Regions from separate parts of the Cellulomonas sp. NPDC057328 genome, predicted to be linked through region 1. Evidence: riboswitches for the same ligand, from Rfam matches in the RefSeq annotation. Region 1 holds a riboswitch; the other holds the start of a gene.

Region 1 (6,870 bases):
TCGGGCGGCCACTTCAACCCGGCCGTGACGTTCGGCGCGTGCCTCGCCGGCCGCACCCCGTTCCGCGACCTGCTCCCCTACTGGCTCGCGCAGGTCGTCGGCGCGGCGCTCGCCGCGGCCGTGCTCTACCTGACGATCCCCGCCGGCCTGCCGGCCCTCATCAGCCAGACCGGCGACACCTCGCGCCGCGGCCTGTTCAGCGGCGCGGCGAACGGCTTCGACGAGCACTCCCCGCTCTCGCGCCTGTCGGGCGACCAGGCCGAGTTCACGCTCGTGTCGGCGCTGCTCGTCGAGGTCGTCCTGACGGCCGTGCTCGTCGGCGTCATCCTCGGCGCGACCGACCGCCGCGCCCACAAGGCGCACGTCCCGTTCGCCGTCGGCCTCTCCTACGCCGCGCTCCTGCTCGTCGCGTACCCGGTGACGAACGGCGGGCTCAACCCGGCCCGCTCGCTCGGCGCCGCCATCTTCTCGGAGAGCTGGGCGCTCGAGCAGGTGTGGCTCTTCTGGGCCGCCCCGCTGCTCGGCGCGGCGATCGCCGCGCTCGTCTACCGCGCGTTCGCGACCGAGCCGACCGAGGACTCGCTCTTCGGCGAGGACGAGACGTACGTCGTCGAGGACGACGTCGTGGTCGCCGAGGAGCGCCGCGCCTGACGCGTCCCGCACCCGCACCACCGCGAGCGTGCGTCCCGGCCCCGAGGGGTCGGGGCGCACGCTCGTCCCACGTCGGGCCGCAGCCGTGCCGGGGGCCGGCGCGAGCGGGCGCTCAGGCGGTCGGGGCCACCCAGGCGAGCGTCGCCAGGGCCACCGCGGCCAGCACGAGCGTCGCGACGTCGAGGCTCTTCGCCCGCACGCCGAAGGCGGCCGGGCCCGGGGACGGCAGGACCGCACGGGCGACCGCGAGCACGAGGAGCAGGAGCGCGAGCGCGGCCGCGCCGACGGCGGCGTCCCACACGTACGCGGCGCCGACGCTGACGGCGACGCCGCCGATCGTCCAGAACAGGGACGCGTTGCGGCCCGCCGCGAGCGAGGCACGCGCGATCGCCCGCGGGTCGAGCGGGCGCTCCTCGGGCGGCACCTCCGGTGCGGGGGGCTCGTCGGCGGCGGGCGGCTCGCCCAGCATCTCCCGCTCTAACGGCAGCTGCGGCTCGCCCCGCAGCTGCGGCGGGGCGGGGGCACCCGACGGCGCGCCGGCGCCGGGGCGACCGGCCGCCTCCGGGCCCGTGTGGCGGGACGGCCAGGACGGGCCGTGCGGGGGCGTGACGAGCGGGGGTCCCGCGTGCCGCGACGTGGTCATGGCGACGTTCCCTCCGACGGCCGACGAGGTGCGCGCCAAGGCTAGCGTGGGCGCGTGACCACGCCGACGACATCACGCCGCACGTCGCCGATCCCCGAGGACGTGCTCGTCGTGGGTGCCGGCCTGGCCGGCGCGCAGACGGTGGCTGCGCTGCGCGCACACGGCTACGCGGGCGGGATCCGGGTGCTCGGCGCCGAGGACGTGCCGCCGTACGACCGCCCGCCGCTGTCCAAGCACCTCCTGGACCGCCCCGGGCCGGCGTGGCTCACCGACGAGCTCGGGCTGGACCTGCACGGGCTCGCCGACGACGTCCGCCTGGGCGTCACGGCGCGCGCCCTGCGCCTCGACCGGGACCGCCCCGGGGCCACCGTCGTGACCGACGACGGCGAGCACCGCGCGTCGTGCGTGGTGCTCGCGACGGGGTCGCACGCCGTCCGCGTCCCCGCGTGGCCGTCCGCGCTGACGCTGCACTCCGCGGCCGACGCGGACCGGCTGCGCGGCGCGCTGGACGGCGGGCCGCGCCGGCTCGTCGTGGTGGGCGCCGGCTGGGTCGGTGCCGAGGTCGCGGGCGTCGCCGCGGCGGCGGGGCACCACGTGACGGTCGTCGAGGCGAGGGACGCCCCGCTCGTGACGGGTCTCGGCAGCCGCGTGGGCGCCCTGACGGTGCCCTGGTACGCGGCCGCGGGCGTCGACCTGCGCACGCGCGCCGCGGTGACCGCCGTCGAGGACGGTGCGGTGCGGCTCGCCGACGGCGCGGTGCTGCCGGCGGACGTCGTGCTCGTGGCCGTCGGCGCCCGCCCGGCCGCGGCGTGGCTCGCCGGCGCGCTCCCGCTCGACGGTGGCGCCGTGCCGGTGGACGAGGCGTACCGCGTGCTCGGCCCCGACGGACCGCTCGACGGCGTCCTGGCCGTGGGCGACGTCGCCCGCCGCCGCTCGGCCCGGCACGGCTGGGTGCCCGGCGGCCACTGGGAAGAGGCGCTGCGCGGGCCGGACGTGCTCGTGCGCCGGCTGCTGGGCGTCGACGACGACGGCGCGGAGCTCACGCCCTACGTCTTCTCGACGCAGCTCGGGCACGACCTCACGATGTTCGGCCTGCGGGGCGACGACGACGCGCCCACGGTGCTGGGCGACCCCGCCGACGGCGGCTGGTCGGTGCTGTGGACCCGCGCCGCCGACGGCGCGGTGACGGCCGCGCTCACGGTCGACCGTCCGCGCGACGTCGGCGCGGCCCGGCGCCTGCTCGGCGGTCCGGAGCTGCCCGTCGTCCCGCTCGACGGCGCGTCGACGCTCGCGGAGCTGGTCCGCCGGCGCTGACCGCCGCGGCCCCGGGACGACACCCCCGTACCACGGCCGGAACGGCGAAGGGGACCCGCCGGCCCGGCGGGTCCCCCTCGTCCCGCGCTCAGTGCGCGAAGTGGCGGGTGCCCGTCAGGTACAGCGTCACGCCGGCGGCCGCCGCGGCGGCGACGACCTCCTCGTCACGCACCGAGCCGCCGGGCTGCACGACCGCGCGCACGCCCGCGTCGAGCAGCACCTGGAGCCCGTCGGCGAACGGGAAGAACGCGTCGGAGGCCGCGACGGCGCCGCGCGCGCGCTCGACGTCGCCCGTGTTGGCCCGCTCGACCGCGAGGCGGCACGAGTCGACGCGGTTGACCTGACCCATGCCGACGCCGACCGACGCGCCGTCGTGGGCGAGCAGGATCGCGTTCGACTTCACGGCCCGCACCGCGCGCCACGCGAACCGCAGGTCCGCGAGCGTCGCCTCGTCCGCGGGCTCGCCGGCGGCGAGCGTCCACGTCGACGGGTCGTCGCCGGGCGCGTCGAGCCGGTCGACCGACTGCAGCAGCAGGCCGCCGGACACGGCGCGCATCTCGACCCCACCGGCGGGCGGCGTGCCGACGACGAGCAGGCGCACGTTCTTCTTCTGCTGCAGCACCGCGAGCGCGTCGTCGTCGAAGCCCGGGGCCACGACGACCTCGGTGAAGACGGGCGCGATCTGCTCGGCGGCGGCGCGCGTGACGACCTGGTTGGTGGCGATGACGCCGCCGAACGCGGACACCGGGTCGCACGCGTGCGCCTTGGCGTGGGCGTCGGCGACGTCGGTGCCGACGGCGATGCCGCACGGGTTGGCGTGCTTGATGATCGCGACCGTCGGGGCGTCGTGGTCGTGCGCGGCCCGCCACGCGGCGTCGGCGTCGACGTAGTTGTTGTAGCTCATGGCCTTGCCGTGCAGCTGGGTCGCCTGCGCGAGCCCGCCGGGCCCGTGCCCGGAGGTGTACAGCGCCGCCCGCTGGTGCGGGTTCTCGCCGTAGCGCAGGACGTCCGACCGGTCCCACGTCGCGCCGACCCACGCGGGGAAGCCCGTGCTCACGCCGTCGACCTCGTCGGTCGTCGTCGCGACGCTGCCCATCCACGACGCGACGGCCACGTCGTACGTGGCCGTGTGCACGAACGCCTGCGCCGCGAGCCGCGTGCGCTCGGCGAGCGTGAAGCCGCCGGCGGCGACCGCGGCGACGACCTCGTCGTACCGGGACGGCTCGACGACGACCGCGACGCTCGGGTGGTTCTTCGCGGCGGCGCGCACCATCGACGGGCCGCCGATGTCGATCTGCTCGACGCACGCGTCGACGTCGGCGCCGGACGCGACGGTCTGCGTGAACGGGTACAGGTTCACCACGACGAGCTCGAAGGGCGCGACGCCGAGCTCCTGCAGCTGGGCGAGGTGCTCGGGGCGCCGGGTGTCCGCGAGGATGCCGGCGTGCACGCGGGGGTGCAGCGTCTTGACGCGGCCGTCGAGGCACTCCGGGAAGCCCGTGAGGTCCTCGACGCGGGTCACCGGGACACCCGCGGCGGCGACCGTGGCGGCCGTGGAGCCGGTCGACACGAGCTCCACGCCGGCGCGGTGCAGGGCGGTGGCGAGCTCGACCAGGCCGGTCTTGTCGTACACGGACAGCAGGGCGCGGCGCACGGGGCGGCGCGTGGCGTCGGCGGTGGGCGTGGGCGCGTCGGACATGGCGTCTCCCGGGAGGCAGCGTCGAACGAGGACGCCGGGCACCCAGGCGGGCGGTGCACGGTCGAGGCTGCTGCGGCCGCTCCCCGGTGGTTGCCTCCACCTGCGCCAGTCACGACCGCCGTCGAGTCTAGCGGCCGGGCGCGGGGGCGGACGCGGGGTGAACTCCGGCACCGACCGTTGTGCCCGCTTCGTCCCGGGCGCACCATCGGTAGCGGCCCACCCCAGGGGCGGGTGGGCGAGGACCCCGGGGGGCACCATGTCCGCACTCGTCACCGCCGTGCTCGCGGCCGCGCTGGCCGTCACGGTCCCCGCCGCGGAGGCGGCGGCCGCCGCACCGACCGGCACCGCACCGACCGGCACCACGACCAGCAGCGCAACCAGCACCGTCGCCGTCGAGGGCGTCGCGCACCAGCTGGTCCGGCAGGCGGCCGGGGGCGACGCCGCCGCCGCGCACGTCGCGGCGCGCCGGCCGGCCGGGCTGGTGGACCTGGGCGTGGACGAGTGCGCGTGGGACGTCAATGACCACGGCGTCGTCGTCACCACGACGCACGTCGTGCGCGGTGGCCGGGTGTCACCGCTGCCCGGGGGCCTGACCGGCGCGCGGCTCATCAACGACCGGGGGCAGGTCGCGGGCGACGTCGACGGCCGTGCCGCCTTCTGGGACGGCCGCCGGCTGTGGCTGCTCGACCCGCTCAGCCCCGACCACACGTTCGTCGTCGTCACCGGCCTCAACGACCGCGGCGAGCTCGTCGGCTCGTCCGGGGCGTTCGGCGGCGAACCGGTCGCATTCCGGTGGCGCCGGGGCGTCATGACGCCGCTCGAGGGCCTGGGCGGGCGCACGGACGCCAACGACGTCAACGACCGCGGGCAGGTGGTCGGCGCCGCGTGGGTCGACGGCACGCAGCACGCCGTGCGGTGGGAGGCCGACGGGCGGCTCGTGCGGCTGCCGGGACTCGGCGACGGCACGGGGTCGAGCCTCGCGACCGCCGTCGACGGTGCCGGTCGCGCCGCGGGCTACGCGTACGCCGCCCCGGGCGACATGCGGCCGGTGCGCTGGTCGCGCGCGGGCGCCGTGAGCGACATGAGCCCGGCCGGCGGCGGGTTCGGCACCGTGACGGACGTCAACGACCGCGGCCGCGCGATCGGCTCGATCTCGCCCACGGGCCAGGGCCAGCAGGCGTTCGTGCAGGACCGCGGGGGTGCGATGCGGCTCGTCGCGGCGGCCGACGGGACGACCGTCCTGACCGCGGTGAACGGGTCCGGGCTCGTGGTCGGCTGCGTCGTCGCCGACGACGCGACGGAGCGCGCCGTCCTCTGGCGCTGACGGCACGGACGGGGTCGGCCGTCCGCCGGGTCAGGCGGGGCCGGTCGGACGGCCGGTCACGTCCTGCCCCGCCCACGCGTCGACGAGGTCGACCTGCAGCCCGACCCCGGCCGCGGCGGTCGCGACCGTGACGTCGAACGCGCGCGCCGCGTCCTCGTGGACGCCGCGCAGGTGCCCGAACAGCTCGGCGCTGACCGCGCCGAGCAGGGTGCTGAAGAGCGTGAGCGACCGCACGCCCGCCCGGAGCGTCGTGGGCTCCTGCGTGCCGCCCCACCCGCCGCGCTCGGCGCCGAACGCGTGCACGTCGGGGGTCACGACACCCGTCGGGTCGAAGTCGGGCCCGGTGGGCCGCAGGCTGCCGTCCGCGGCGGCGTCGACCAGCACGTCCACGAGCACCGCCCACACGCGCATCGCGGGCGCCACGGTGTCGCGCGGCGCGACGTACCCGGGCAGCGGCGTGCCGTAGATCAGCTCGTAGGCGTGCCGGTCCGCCAGCGCCCAGGCGCGGACGGCGCGCGCGACCTCGAGCCAGCGGCGCGCCGGCACGTGCCCGGCGGCGCGGGACGCGGCGGCCGCGTCCTCGCAGACGCGCCCGACGGCGTCGTACGACTCGCTGACCAGCAGGGTCAGCAGCGCGTCGCGCGACGGCACGTACCGGTAGACGGCCGAGGAGGCGAGGCGCAGGTCGCGTGCGACGGCGCGGAGCGACAGGCCGGCTGCGCCGTCCTCCGCCAGCCGCGCCCGCGCGGCGGCGAGGAGGTCGTGCATGAGCTCGGCTCGGGCGCGCTCGCGCGGCGTGCCGCGCGGTGCGGGGGCGTCGGGCATGCGGCTATCGTGCCGGAGGAGAGCACCGGACGCAATCGAGAGCACTGCTCTTGACGCGCGGCGGACGGCACTGCGAGCATCGATCGCAACAGAGAGCACCGCTCTCGTCACCACCCGGAGGCCGCCATGCCCCGTCACACCGTCCTCGGGAAGGGCCCCATCGGCCGGACCCTCGCGCAGCACCTCGCCGACGCGGGCCACGAGGTGCACGTCCTCTCCCGCTCCGGCCCCGGCACCGGCACCGCGGCGCGGACGACCACGTCGGCGGGCGGCAGCGTCGAGCACCACCGCGTCGACGGCACGGACGCGGACGCCCTCGCGCGGCACGCCGCCGGCTCCGCGGCCCTCTACAACTGCGTCAACCCGGCCTACCACCGCTGGGTGACCGACTGGCCGCCCGTCGCCGACGCGCTG
Region 2 (6,870 bases), on a different contig from region 1:
CTCGACGAGCGCGAGCAGCCGCGCCTCCGCGTCCGCCTTGGTGGCCGCGGTCACGGGGACGTGGTGGAACGGGATGTCGTAGAACCCCGCCATCGGTGCCAGCACCTCGTGGTTCGACACCACCGCGACGAGCTCGACCGGCAGGTCCTCGGAGCGCTGGCGGAACGCGAGGTCGTTGAGGCAGTGCGCCGCGGTGGACACCATGACGAGCGTGCGCACCTTGCGGCCCGCGACGTCGAGGTGCCACTGCATCCCGAACCGGCCGGCCAGCTCGGTCATGGCGGCGTGCAGCTCGTCGTGCGTCGCCGCGGACGTCACCTGCACGCGCATGAAGAACAGCCCCGACAGGGCGTCCCCGAACTGCTGCGACTCGGTGATGTTGCCGCCGTGCTCGGCCAGCACCCCGGCGACGGCCGCGACGATGCCGGGACGGTCGGGGCACGACAGCGTCAGGACCCAGTGCGTGGTCAGCTCATCCGAGGTGTGGGACACGAGCGCCCAGAGTAGTGCGCCGCGCCGGACGGCTGACACGATGAGCCGCATGACGCAGGCCGACCTCGACATCCGCCCGGTCACGACCGACGACGCGGGCGAGCTGCTGACGCTGCGCCGCGCGGCGTTCGTCACCGAGGCGCAGCAGTACGGCGACCCCCACATCCCGCCGCTCACGCAGACGCTCGAGGAGCTCGTCGCCGACCTCGGCGCGGACGGCGTCATCACGCTCGGCGCGTGGCAGGGGCACCGGCTCATCGGGTCGATCCGCGTGCTCGTCGAGGGCGCCAAGGCGACGCTCGGCCGCTTCGCGGTCGCCCCCGACCTGCAGGGCCGCGGCGTGGGCACCGAGCTGCTCACGGCGATCCTCCCGTACCTGCCGGAGGGCATCGAGGAGGTCTGGGTGTTCACCGGCCGCGACTCGGTGCAGAACATCGCCCTGTACGCGAAGGCCGGGTACGAGCACCAGCACGACCAGACCGCCGGCGACCTCACGTACGCCTACCTGCGCAAGCTGCTCGGCGACGGGGAGCCGGCGCAGGCCTGAGGCGGCACACCGTCCGCGCGGCGCACGACGCGGACAACCTTCCGCGGTGCACGTGCGTGTAGGTGTCATGAGGACGACGGCAGCGGGTGCCGACGCGGGTCCCGCGAGGGAGCGCACGGCGCGGGGCAGCGGTGGCGACGCGCCACCGCCCGACGACGGGATCGGTGGACGCGCGCCCGGTGGTGCGGAGCCACCGGTCGGTGCCGTGCCGCCGCCCCGGGACGTGGTGCCGGCGGACGAGCACGTCGACGTCACGTCGGGCGCCGGGCGCGACGTGGAGTTCGCCGCGTTCGCCGCCGCGGCCGCACCGGCCCTCGGCCGGACCGCGTGGCTGCTGTGCGGCGACGCGCACCAGGCGGAGGAGCTGGTCCAGCAGGCGCTGGTCCGCACGTACGTGGCGTGGGCGCGGGCACGCGCGGGGGACCCGCTCGCGTACGCGCGCCGCGTGCTGGCGAACCAGCGCATCGACACGTGGCGCCGCCGGCGTCGCGAGGTCCTGATGGCGCCGTCGGACGTGCCGGAGCCCCCGCACGACGGAGGGGCGCAGGAGCAGGCGGACCGCGACCAGCTCGTGCGCGCGCTCGCCACCCTGTCCGCGCGGCAGCGCCGGGTCGTGGTGCTGCGGCACCTCGAGGGCATGTCGGAGCGCGAGGTGGCGCACGACCTCGGCGTGTCGGTGGGGACGGTCAAGTCGACCGCCTCGCGCGCGCTGGTGCGTCTGCGCGACGTGCTGGGGACGCCCGACGAGCACGAGGGGAGCGCACGATGAGCGGCGAGACGACGTTCGTGGAGGACCTGAGGGCACGCGCGGACGCGGCGGCGCCGACGGTGGTGGTCGACGTGCCCCGGGTGGTGCGTCTCGGACGCCGGCGCCGGGCCTCGCGCGTCGCGGCGGCGGCGGTGCTCTCCGTCGTCGCGCTCGCTGGTGCGGGCCTCGCCGCGTCGACGCAGCTCGGGCTGGTGGACGACGACGCGCTGCTGCAGCCCGCCTGGAGGGGCCTGCCGTGGGAGGACGTCGCGCCCCCGGGGTCGACCCCGACGCCCGCGACGTCGCCGACGGTGCAGCCGGACGGCACCGTGGTCGGCGGCGTCGGCGACCCCTGGCCCGGCGACGAGCCCTACTGGTACACGCTGTCGGAGCAGACGCAGACCGGGTACATGGACGACGTCCCGCAGACGACGACGTACCGCTCGGAGTCGTGGCTCAGCCGGGAACGGCCGGGTCTGCTGGTCACGGACGGGGACGTGGCGGGGGCGACGGCGGTCGGGCCGCGTCAGGTGGTGGGGCGGTTCCGGATCGACGGCGCGTGGGTCGACACGCTCGCGGACCCGGCGCGGCTGCCGGACGACCCGGGCGCGCTCGCGGCCGTCCTGCGCGACAGCGTCGAGCCGGGCCGCCGCCAGGGGACGCCGGACGACAAGGTGGTGGAGATGGCGATGGAGCTGGTGCGGGACCCGCTCCTGCCCGCCGGGCTGCGCGACGCCGCCTGGCAGGTGGCGGCGGACGTGCCAGGGGGCTCGCTCTCCGACGGCACGGACACCACCGGCCGGCCGGGGCAGGTGCTCCGGTACGACCGCGGCGAGGGGCCGGCGGTGACGTACGTCCGCGACCCGTCCAGCGGCCTCCTGCTGGAGCTGGCGGACGAGGCGGGGTGGCACGTCGTGTACCTCGAGCAGCGGGCGGCGGACGTGCCGCCCGTGGCGCCCACGGCGGAGAGAGCCGGGTGCGTGCAGTGGGCGACGTGCTGACGAGGCCGGCGTGCCCGGGGCCGTCGGCCGGGCGGTGTCACGCGGCGGTGGGGGCGCTGACGTCGGTGCGTTCGAGGTCGGCGCGCTCGACGTCGGTGCGCCGTCCCGGATTCCGACGCATGCGCGCCTGCACCGCGGGCTGACCGAGCACCACGCCGGCGAGCACCGCGACGACCCCGGCCACCTGCAGCGGCGTCAGGTGCTCGCCGCCGAGCGCGAGCCCGACGACGACGCCGGTCAGCGGGTTGAGCAGCCCGACCAGGCCGACGGCGCCGGCGGGGAGGCGACGCAGCGCGCCGAACCACGCGACGTAGGCGAGCGCGGTGGCGACGAGGGAGACGTACGCGATGCCGGCCCAGGCGCGCGCGTCGAGCACCGGGGGAGCGCCCTCGGCGACGACGGCCACGGGGACGAGCAGCAGGCCGCCCGCGACGAGCTGCCACGACGTCGACGCGAGCACGTCGACGTCGTCCTTCCACCGGGTGGCGAGCACGAACCCGACGGACGACATGACCATCGCGGTGCCGCCGGCGAGCACGCCGACGGGGTCCACCGCGACGGCGCCGGTGACGAGCATCGCGACGACGCCGGCGAGGCCGACGACCGCGCCGGCCACGGCCGCGGCGCGGGGCCGCTGCCCGAGCAGCGGCCACGCGACGAGCATGAGGACGAACGGCGCGACGGCCATGACCGTCGAGGCGATCGACGTCGGCAGCAGCTGCGCGGCGACGTAGACCAGCACGAAGAACGCGCTCATGTTGAGCGCGCCGAGCACGAGCGACCGCCACCACCAGCGGCCGCGGGGCGCCTGCCGCGCGAGCGCGAGCAGGACGAGACCGGCGGGCAGCGCGCGCAGCACCGAGCCCCACAGCGGGGCGTCGGCGGGGAGCGTGTGCCGCGTGACGTAGTACGCGGCGCCCCAGGAGATCGGGGCCAGCGCGGCGACGAGCGACCAGCGCCAGGTAGTTTCCACGGAAGAGAAGTTATCTGACGGGGAAGATAAGATCCAGGCGTGACCGGCGCCGACCTGCCCCCCGACTTCGTCGACGGCGTCCGTGACGCCTGGACCCGCGAGCGTCCCGACCTCGACGTGCGCACGCAGGGCGTGTTCGGACGCCTGAGTCGCGTCGCCATCCGCGTCACCGACGAGCTCGTCGCCGTCTACCGGCAGCACGGCCTCGCCGAGGGCGACTTCGACGTCCTCGCGACGTTGCGCCGGGCGGGGGAGCCGTACGCGCACTCGTGCGGCGAGCTCGCGGAGCACACCCTGGTCACCAGCGGCGGCATGACCAAGCGCGTCGACCGGCTGGAGGGCGCCGGGCTGGTGCGGCGGCGCGTCAGCGAGCACGACGGCCGCGGCCGCGTCGTCGAGCTGACCGACCGGGGGCGGGAGGTCATCGACGCCGCCTTCACCGACCACATCGCGAACCAGCACCGGCTGCTCGCGATGCTCGACCCGGGCGACGCCGAGGTCCTCGAGGACGTGCTCAAGCGCTGGCTGGCGCGACTGGAGGACCTGCCGCCGACGTCGTGACGAGCGCAGTCGTGCCCGTGAGACCGCCGTCCCGGGCACCTGTGCGCCCCGCGACGGCGGTCCCGGGGAGGCGGCCACCGCGTCGTGAGACGGCCCGGCGGCGGGCCGTCCCGTTGCTAGGCTGTGCGGGTCGTGACTGGCGCAACGGGTGGGTCACCACCGGGGAGCGACGCAGCAGCTGGACCAACGGGTCGGACGCCTGGGCCCCTCGGTCACCCCACACCGGCACTCCGTGTGTGCGGGTGCCCGGTGCGCCCGCACGGTTGACTGCGACAGGAGCCCAGCATGAGCGACAGCCTGCTCGACCAGAACATCTCCGAGCTCGACCCCGAGATCGCCGCCGTCCTCGACGGCGAGCTCGCCCGCCAGCAGGACACGCTCGAGATGATCGCGAGCGAGAACTTCGTCCCGCGCGCCGTCCTGCAGGCGCAGGGCTCCGTGCTCACCAACAAGTACGCCGAGGGCTACCCCGGCCGCCGCTACTACGGCGGCTGCGAGCAGGTCGACGTCGCGGAGACCATCGCGATCGACCGCGCCAAGGCCCTGTTCGGCGCCGAGCACGCCAACGTCCAGCCGCACTCGGGCGCGACCGCCAACGCGGCCGTGCTGCACGCGCTCATCAGCGCCGGCGACAAGATCCTCGGCCTCGACCTCGCGCACGGCGGCCACCTGACGCACGGCATGCGCATCAACTTCTCGGGCAAGCTCTACGACGTCGCCGCGTACGGCGTCGACCCGCAGACGTTCCGCGTCGAGCCGGAGGCGGTCCGCAAGGCGGCGCTCGAGCACCGCCCCGACGTCATCATCGGCGGCTGGTCCGCGTACCCGCGCCACCTCGACTTCGCGGCGTTCCGCGAGATCGCGGACGAGGTCGGCGCCAAGCTCTGGGTCGACATGGCGCACTTCGCCGGCCTCGTCGCCGCGGACCTGCACCCGTCGCCGGTGCCGCACGCCGACGTCGTGTCCTCCACCGTGCACAAGACGATCGGCGGCCCGCGCTCCGGCTTCATCCTGTCGCGCGAGGAGTACGCCAAGAAGATCGACTCCGCCGTCTTCCCGGGCCAGCAGGGCGGCCCGCTCATGCACGTGATCGCCGCGAAGGCCGTCGCGTTCAAGGTCGCCGGCACGGACGACTTCAAGGACCGCCAGCAGCGCACGATCGACGGCGCCCGCATCATCGCGGAGCGCCTCACCGCGCCGGACGTCGCCGCGGCCGGCGTGTCCGTCCTCACCGGCGGCACCGACGTGCACCTCGTGCTCGTCGACCTGCGCCACTCCGCGCTCGACGGCCAGCAGGCGGAGGACCTCCTGCACTCGGTGGGCGTGACGGTCAACCGCAACGCCGTCCCGTTCGACCCGCGCCCGCCGCGCGTCACGTCGGGCCTGCGCATCGGCACGCCCGCGCTCGCGACCCGCGGTCTCGGCGACGCCGAGTTCACCGAGGTCGCGGACATCATCGCCACGGCGCTGGTGGAGGGCTCCGGCGCGGACGTCGACGCGCTGCGCGCCCGTGTGCGCAAGCTGACCGAGGCGTTCCCGCTGTACGCCGGCCTGCGGCAGTACTGAGCGGGGGGACCGATGACCGCCCAGAAGCTGGACGGCACCGCCACCGCGGCGGCGATCAAGGCCGAGCTGAAGCAGCGCGTCGCCGTGCTCGCGGACCGCGGCGTCGTGCCCGGGCTCGGCACGCTGCTCGTCGGCGACGACCCCGGCTCGCGCTGGTACGTCGCCGGCAAGCACAAGGACTGCGCCGAGGTCGGCATCGCCTCCATCCGGGAGGACCTGCCCGCCGACGCGACGCAGGCCGACATCGAGGCGGCCGTGCGCCGGCTGAACGACGACCCGGCGTGCACGGGGTTCATCGTGCAGCTGCCGATGCCCGCGGGCATCGACACGCACCGCGTGCTCGAGCTCATCGACCCGGCCAAGGACGCCGACGGCCTGCACCCGACCAACCTCGGGCGGCTCGTGCTGCGGGTCAACGAGCCCGTCACGTCCCCGCTGCCCTGCACGCCTGCCGGCATCGTCGAGCTCCTGCGCCGGCACGGCGTCGAGCTGCGCGGCGCCGACGTGGTCGTCGTCGGTCGCGGCGTCACGGTGGGCCGCTCGATCGGCCTCCTGCTGACGCGCCGGGAGATCAACGCGACGGTCACGCTCACGCACACGGGCACGGTCGACCTCGCCGAGCACACCCGGCACGCGGACGTCGTCATCGCCGCCGCCGGCGTGCCCGGCATCGTCACGGCCGACCTCGTGAAGCCGGGCGCCGTGGTCGTCGACGTGGGCGTCTCGCGCGCGGTCGACCAGGCGACCGGCAAGAGCCGCGTGGTCGGCGACGTCGACCCCGGTGTCTGGGACGTCGCGTCGTGGGTGTCGCCCAACCCGGGCGGCGTCGGACCGATGACCCGCGCCATGCTGCTGCAGAACGTCGTCGACACCGCGGAGCGGCTCGTCGCAGGGTCGCCGGCCGGCTGACGCGTACGCCACGTGCGGAGGGCCCCGGGTGCACGCGCGCCCGGGGCCCTCCTCGTCGTGCCCGACGGCGTCG

What was found. A riboswitch is a leader RNA that binds a small molecule or an ion and turns the genes downstream of it on or off. The one in region 1 is predicted to bind ZMP and ZTP.
Region 2: it holds a riboswitch for ZMP and ZTP, as region 1 does, so the genes downstream of both, glyA (serine hydroxymethyltransferase) here and purH (bifunctional phosphoribosylaminoimidazolecarboxamide formyltransferase/IMP cyclohydrolase) in region 1, are expected to answer to the same signal.

Annotation. Positions count from the first base shown of each region.
Region 1 is NZ_JBHUZW010000054.1:15,113-21,982, reverse strand. It holds gene ACFUMH_RS11305 (aquaporin) at 1-651, shown strand, start outside; gene ACFUMH_RS11300 (DUF3017 domain-containing protein) at 764-1,294, opposite strand; gene ACFUMH_RS11295 (NAD(P)/FAD-dependent oxidoreductase) at 1,349-2,608, shown strand; gene purH (bifunctional phosphoribosylaminoimidazolecarboxamide formyltransferase/IMP cyclohydrolase) at 2,697-4,307, opposite strand; ZMP/ZTP riboswitch at 4,341-4,430, opposite strand; gene ACFUMH_RS11285 (hypothetical protein) at 4,564-5,631, shown strand; gene ACFUMH_RS11280 (TetR/AcrR family transcriptional regulator) at 5,662-6,456, opposite strand; gene ACFUMH_RS11275 (NAD-dependent epimerase/dehydratase family protein) at 6,583-6,870, shown strand, end outside.
Region 2 is NZ_JBHUZW010000041.1:16,985-23,854, forward strand. It holds gene purU (formyltetrahydrofolate deformylase) at 1-492, opposite strand, end outside; gene ACFUMH_RS09515 (GNAT family N-acetyltransferase) at 542-1,039, shown strand; gene ACFUMH_RS09520 (SigE family RNA polymerase sigma factor) at 1,245-1,808, shown strand; gene ACFUMH_RS09525 (hypothetical protein) at 1,805-2,788, shown strand; gene ACFUMH_RS09530 (DMT family transporter) at 2,826-3,761, opposite strand; gene ACFUMH_RS09535 (MarR family winged helix-turn-helix transcriptional regulator) at 3,801-4,322, shown strand; ZMP/ZTP riboswitch at 4,445-4,534, shown strand; gene glyA (serine hydroxymethyltransferase) at 4,608-5,888, shown strand; gene ACFUMH_RS09545 (bifunctional methylenetetrahydrofolate dehydrogenase/methenyltetrahydrofolate cyclohydrolase) at 5,901-6,797, shown strand.